One region of the Nocardiopsis sp. NPDC101807 genome, then DNA from elsewhere that is predicted to be linked to it. Evidence: predicted binding sites of a transcription regulator. Region 1 holds the regulator's gene; each other region holds the start of a gene.
What was found. Region 1 encodes LexA, which represses DNA repair genes until DNA is damaged. Its sites were predicted from a motif close to TCGAACANNTGTTCGA; they were not measured.
Positions count from the first base shown of each region.

Region 2: a site for LexA is predicted at 1,031-1,046, ahead of recA (recombinase RecA). Genes of this name have one in related genera too.
Region 3: a site for LexA is predicted at 1,144-1,159, ahead of ruvC (crossover junction endodeoxyribonuclease RuvC). Genes of this name have one in related genera too.

Region 1 is NZ_JBIWMK010000007.1:395,445-397,704, reverse strand. Features, by position in the region: gene ACIRPH_RS23080 (alpha/beta hydrolase family protein) at 1-663, opposite strand, end outside; gene lexA (transcriptional repressor LexA) at 894-1,613, opposite strand.
Region 2 is NZ_JBIWMK010000001.1:986,773-989,032, forward strand. Features, by position in the region: gene recA (recombinase RecA) at 1-918, opposite strand, end outside; gene ACIRPH_RS04280 (DUF3046 domain-containing protein) at 1,103-1,297, opposite strand; gene ACIRPH_RS04285 (DEAD/DEAH box helicase) at 1,376-2,260, shown strand, end outside.
Region 3 is NZ_JBIWMK010000001.1:779,475-781,734, reverse strand. Features, by position in the region: gene ACIRPH_RS03420 (NUDIX hydrolase) at 1-545, opposite strand, end outside; gene ACIRPH_RS03415 (hypothetical protein) at 597-902, opposite strand; gene ACIRPH_RS03410 (hypothetical protein) at 904-1,047, shown strand; gene ruvC (crossover junction endodeoxyribonuclease RuvC) at 1,193-1,741, shown strand; gene ruvA (Holliday junction branch migration protein RuvA) at 1,792-2,260, shown strand, end outside.

The DNA.
Region 1 (2,260 bases):
ACGGACCTGCTCGGTGACCTGGCGGTCGAGGAGGTCCAGGTAGCGCGTGCCCGGAGGGGCGGCCAGCACCAGCGCGGGCGAGGGGCGCCCGGAACCGATGAGCTCGTGGGCGCGCAGGGCGTAGAGGGCGCCCTCGCTGTGGCCGACGACGACCACGCGGTCGGGGTCCACCTCGGGCTGCGCGACGAGCTCCTCGTACGCCGCCACGACCTGCCGGTCGAAGACCTCGGGGTCCACCGGGGCGATCGTCCGGACGCCTCCGGGGCCGGTCTCCTCCCCGGTCTGGGGATCCGGGCCGCTGCCGAACTTGTCGTAGCGCAGCGAGGCCACACCGGCGTCGGCGAGGACGCGGGAGAGGTTGCGGTTGGTGTCGGCGTCGGGCCGCGCGGGCGCGTTGCCGTCGCGGTCGGTGGGGCCGCTGCCGGAGACGATGAGTGCGCCGGGGACGCTCCCGGACGCGCCGTGCGGCGTGCGGAAGCTCGCGGCCACCTCGTGCCCGCCGCCCTCGAAGGTGAGTTCGCGCTCGACCCCGCCGACCCCGGGGGGCTCGGCGCCGCCGGTGTCGGCCGGGGCGCAGGCGGCGGTGGAGAGCAGGACTGCGAGGGCACCGCCGACCAGTGCGGCACGCGGCCGGGCGGAGGGGGAGGAGAGTGGTGTGGACACGGTTCCAGCCTAGCGGCCCCGCCCGGCGGGCCCCCGTCGTCCACAGGCCGTCCCGCGGCCGTGCGCGGGCCGAGCGGCCCGGGCCGGTCCGGCCGTCGGGCGCCCGCGCGCACGGTACGGCGCCGCGACCACGCGTAGGGCAGCGGCGTGCTGGGCGCGCCCACGGCACGGCGCCCCCGGGCCGTCGGGGGACGGCGCCGGAGGCGCGGGGCGGTGGGGCCGGACCGGGCTCAGACGCGTCGCATGACCGCGACGACCTTGCCCAGGACGGTGGCGGCGTCCCCGTTGATCGGCTCGTAGGCCTCGTTGCGCGGCATCAGCCAGACGTGGCCGTCCTCCTCGCGGCGCAGGACCTTGACGGTCGCCTCGTCGTCCAGCAGGGCCGCCACGATGTCGCCGTTGTTGGCGTCCTGCTGCTGGCGGACCACGACCAGGTCGCCGTCGGTGATGGCGGCGTCGATCATCGAGTCGCCGACCACGGTGAGCATGAACAGGCGGCCCTCCCCGACCAGCTGGCGGGGCAGCGCGAGCACGTCCTCCACCGACTCCTCGGCCAGGATGGGCCCGCCGGCGGCGATGCGGCCGACCAGGGGCACGGCCGCGGCGCGCGAGGGGTCGATGTCCTCGGGGGTCACGGTCTGGCCGGAGGAGCGGCCGGGCGAGCGCAGCTCCACGGCCCGGGGCCGGTTCTGGTCCCGGTGCAGGTAGCCCTTGCGCTGGAGGACCTTGAGCTGGTGCGCCACGCTGGACGGGCTGGAGAGGCCGACCGCTTCCCCGATTTCCCTTATCGAGGGGGGGAAGCCGCGCTCGCGTACATACCGCTGGATGCAGTTCAGGACGCTCTGCTGTCGGGCGGTGAGTTTGGGGGCGTCGGGCGTGGATCCCCCCGTGTTCCCCACTGCGGTGAGAACGGCGGTGGAATCTGCGGTTCCGGGATTCTCCTCCGGCACGGCCGGGCCTCCTCGGCATTCGGTTCGGTCAGGGCCTGATTGCGTGACTGGCCGCCACCGGTCCGCAACCGCGCCGACCTGGGGTCCGCGTGATGGCGAAACCAGCGTGAAATCACAGTCAACATTAGACGTTGCGCACGGTGATATCAAACAAGCGTTCGATGGCTCGGGCCATTGTGCCGCGTGTTTTCGCGGTCAATTTCCGGCCTCTACCGACGTGTGTACACGTGTTCACGTGGTGTTGTCCCCGGAATGCGCGAAGACGTCTCCCCGAGGGCGGTTCCGGCAGATGTGGGACTGGTCTCCCGGATCCCGGGCGCGAGGACGGAACCCCCTCGTGGGACGCGTTTCCGGCCGTGACGGGCCGCCGGTCGCAGCGGGCGCCGGGGGCCTCCGCCGCTATTCTTGTCGACGGAGCCCGCCGCCCCCGGGGCGTCCCGGCCTCCCCGCGCCCCCGTGTCCGGCCCCTTCCCCGCCGTCGCCCCCGACTCCCGTCCGCGTGCGGGACGCGCGGGACCTGGCGCCCAGACCCCCTCGCGACGGGGCGCTCTCCCGCCCGCGTGCGGGACACGCGGGCCGCGGAGTTGCGGGCCACCCCTTGCTGCGCCTAAGTTCGACCACAACATCTGGTGCTCTCGTGGGATGGA
Region 2 (2,260 bases), on a different contig from region 1:
GCGCGCGTTCTCCTTGCCCTGGCCCAGCTGGGTGCCCTCGTACGTGTACCAGGCGCCGGACTTGCGCACGATGCCGTGCTCCACGCCCAGGTCGATGAGGCTGCCCTCGCGGGAGACGCCGACGCCGTAGATGATGTCGAACTCCGCCTGCTTGAACGGCGGCGCGATCTTGTTCTTGACCACCTTGACCCGGGTGCGGTTGCCGACCGCGTCCGTGCCGTCCTTGAGCGTCTCGATACGGCGGACGTCCAGGCGGACCGACGCGTAGAACTTGAGCGCCTTGCCGCCGGTGGTCGTCTCCGGGGAGCCGAACATGACGCCGATCTTGTCGCGCAGCTGGTTGATGAAGATCGCGGTGGTGCCCGTCTGGTGCAGCACACCGGCCATCTTGCGCAGCGCCTGCGACATCAGGCGGGCCTGCAGGCCGACGTGGCTGTCGCCCATCTCGCCCTCGATCTCGGCCCGGGGGACCAGGGCGGCCACCGAGTCGATCACGACGATGGAGACAGCGCCGGAGCGCACCAGCATGTCGACGATCTCCAGGGCCTGCTCGCCGGTGTCCGGCTGGGAGAGCAGGAGGTTGTCGGTGTCGACGCCGATCTTCTTGGCGTACTCGGGGTCGAGCGCGTGCTCGGCGTCGACGAAGGCGGCGATGCCGCCCATCCTCTGCGCGCTGGCCACCGCGTGCAGGGCGACGGTGGTCTTACCGCTCGACTCGGGGCCGTAGACCTCGATGATCCGCCCCCGGGGCAGACCGCCGATGCCGAGCGCCACGTCGAGGGCGATCGCCCCGGTGGGGATCGACTCGATCGGCGGGCGATCATCGTCGCCCAGGCGCATGATGGAGCCCTTGCCGAACTGCCGCTCGATCTGCGCGAGCGCTGTGTCGAGAGCCTTGTCTCGGTCTCCAGATGCCACGGGATACCCCTGTTGTTGGGTGGATGCCTTCTTCTTCATGATGCGCACGACGCTACGCGGTCGATACGACAATCGCGACGTCCGACGTTCGCCTGTGGACAACCCACACTACCCGAACCTCTGTTCGATTTCGTGGGCGACCCGTGGACGAACCGTCGTCGCGGCGCGCCGGCGGCCCGCTCCGTCACCGCGCGGAGAGCGGGAGGTCGAACGCGTCGCACACCGCCCGCCACACCTCCTTCGGGCTCGCCCCGTCGGCGAGCGCCTGCTGGACCGTCCTGGAGCCGAGACCCTCGATGACGTAGTCCTTGGCCAGGCTCTGCGCGTACGCCTCGCCAAACTGCTGGTGCATGTTGTTCCAGAAAGCAGTGAGTCTCATCGGCCCCAGTATCGGGGATCGGCGCGCCCGCCGCGCCCCTTCCGCCGTTCTGTCCCCGACGGCGGGCACACTGGCGGGATGAGTCGTGTGTCGCATCCCCTCGAACGCTTCGGACCGGCCACGCGGACCTGGTTCGACCAGGCCTTCCCCGCCGGCCCGACCCCGGCGCAGGCGGGCGCCTGGGAGTCCGTCGCCGGGGGGAGCAACACGCTCGTCGTGGCCCCCACGGGGTCGGGCAAGACCCTCTCCGCGTTCCTGTGGTCCCTGGACCGCCTGCTCACCTCTCCCCCTCCCGAGGACCGCTCCAGGCGGTGCCGCGTGCTCTACGTCTCCCCGCTCAAGGCGCTGGCCGCGGACGTGGAGCGCAACCTGCGCGTCCCCCTCGCGGGGATAGCGGCCGCGGCCGGCGCCGCGGGCCGGGACCTGTCCCCGGTCACCGTGGGCGTGCGCACCGGGGACACCCCCTCCGACGAGCGGCGCAGGCTCGCCACCCGGCCCCCGGACGTCCTCATCACGACACCCGAGTCGCTGTTCCTCGTGCTCACCTCGCGCGCCCGCGAGGGGCTCTCGGGGGTGGAGACGGTGATCGTGGACGAGGTGCACGCCCTGGCGGGCACCAAGCGCGGGGCCCACCTGGCGCTGAGCCTGGAACGGCTGGAGGCCCTGCTGGACCGGCCCGCGCAGCGGATCGGCCTGTCGGCGACCGTGCGCCCGCCCGAGCTCGTCGCCGGGTTCCTCGGCGGAGCCGCGATCGTCTCCCCGCCCGACTCCCCCGGTCTGGACCTGCGCGTGGTGGTGCCCGTCCCCGACATGGAGGAGCCCGACGCCCCCGAGGCGGCGGCCCTGCCGCCCGGCGCCCCGGAGGAGACGGGCGCGGAGCCCGTTCCGCTCCCCGTGGGCCCGGACGCGGAGGGGCACGGCGGGGACGCTATCCCCGACCGTGCCGGGGCCCTCGTCCCCCGG
Region 3 (2,260 bases), on a different contig from region 1:
TCGACCGCGTCGGCGAGGATCCGCCCGTGGTCGAAGGCGAGGTCGCGGCCGGCCCGGGAGCCCTCGCCGTGCCCCAGTTCGCTCCACGGGACCCAGGCGGCCTCCTCGGTGTCCCTGCCGCGGTGGGGGTCGGGCAGGTCGGGGGCCAGGAGCATGTGGGCGACGGAGAACACGCGCATGCGGGGGTCGCGCCCCCGAGCCCCGTAGGTGCCCAGCTGCTCCAGGTGCAGTTCGGTGGGCAGCCGGGTCTTCTCCGACAGCACGCGCAGGGCCGCGTCGGGCAGGTCGGGGTCGGCGGGGCCGTCCGGCCCGTCCTCCGCGCGGACGAACCCGCCGGGCAGCGCCCACCGGCCGCGCTGCGGGTGTGCGGCGCGCCGTGTGAGCAGGACGTGGGGGGTCCCCGACCGCCGGGCCCCGGCCTCCGGGCGGATCGTGAGGGCGACGACGTCTACGGTGACCGCGGCGGGGGCGAAGGCGTGGGGGTCGTAGCCGGAGAGGAACCTGCTCTCCGGATCGTCGTGCTGTGGCGTCCTGTCGTCGGTCACGTGCGGGTCCTCGTTATTCTCAACCTGAGTTTTTCTCTTTCTGAGAGGAACTTAGCACGCGGTTCCCGCCCCGTCCACCCCTCTTCCGTCCCCCGCTCCCGGGCCCTTCCGCGCGGTCGGGTGCAGGAGCAGCCATGCCGCGGCCGCGAACCAGGTCAGCCCGACCGTCAGGACGATCCTCTGTCCCAGGCCGTGGAAGCCGTGCTCCGCGGACGCCATGAAGGCCGCGAAGAGCGGGGGGACGAGCGCGCCAGTGACGCAGCAGTACGCCACCCGCGCCCGCCGTCCCGGCCCGGCGGCCAGGCGCCACGCCATCGCCAGGGGCGCCGCGGTGAGGGCGGCGTGGAAGGGCAGCACGTTGAGGGCGTGGACCGTCCCGGCCGGGGTGGCCGCGGCGCTCGCCGGAGGAGGGGACCCCGGTGGCGACGAGGCATTCGAGGACGGCCTGCTCATGATCGTCGACGGCATCGCGGCCGGCCTCGAACGGGACCGGACCGCCTGATCCGCAAGGCGGGCGCGCGGGGAGCGCCGGTCCGGCGGGGAGGCGACACGCCCGGGCGGGCGGACGGCGGGGGTCGGCGCCCACCGCTAGCATGGTGCGAACGGACGTTCGAGGGCATGCGCGAAGACGAGCGAGGGTGGGCGGAGTGCGAGTGTTGGGGATCGACCCCGGGCTGACCCGGTGCGGTGTCGGTGTCGTCGAGGGGGCCATCGGCAAGCCGCTCACCCTCCTCGGGGCCGACGCCGTCCGCACCAGCCCCGACACCGAACTGCCCCAGAGGCTCGTCGGCATCGAGCGCGGGATCGAGGAGTGGCTGGACCGGTTCCGGCCCGACGCGGTCGCCGTCGAACGGGTCTTCGCCCAGCACAACCTCAGCACGGTCATGGGCACGGCCCAGGCCAGCGGCATCGCCCTGGTGTGCGCCGCGCGCCGGGGCCTGCCCGTCGCCCTGCACACACCGAGCGAGGCCAAGGCCGCCATCACCGGCAGCGGCCGCGCGGACAAGGCGCAGGTCGGCACCATGGTGGCGCGTATCCTCGGACTCGACGGTCCTCCCAGGCCCGCGGACGCGGCGGACGCCGTCGCCCTCGCCATCTGCCACATCTGGCGCGGCGGGGCGCAGGCCCGGGTCGCCCAGGCCGCACAGGACTTCGCCCGCAAGGTGGAACTCGCCCGCCGCACCCGCGGCCGCTAGCTCCCCGCCCCCAGGAAGGAGAAGGGCGCCGCCCCCGGCGCCCGCACGAGATGATCGCGTTCCTCACCGGCCGGGTGGCCGCACGCGGCGCCGGCAGCGCCGTGATCGACGTCGGCGGGGTCGGCATGACCGTCCAGTGCACCCCCTCCGCCCTGTCCCGGCTCCACGTCGGCGAGACCGGCACCGTGGCCACCAGCCTCATCGTCCGCGAGGACTCCCTGACCCTGTTCGGGTTCGCCGACGACGACGAGAGGCACCTGTTCGAGCAGTTGCAGACCGCGTCAGGGGTCGGACCGCGACTGGCCCTGGCGATCCTCTCCGTCCACAACCCGGCCGGCCTGCGCCAGGCCGTGGCGACCGAGGACACCGCGGCCCTGACCCGGGTGCCGGGCATCGGGAGGAAGGGCGCGCAGCGCATCGTCCTGGAGCTGGCGGGCAAGCTGGAGTCGCCCGTCCTCACCGACGGCACGCTTCCCCCCGCGGAGGGGGCCGCGGCGGGGGCGTCCGACGCCGCCCGGC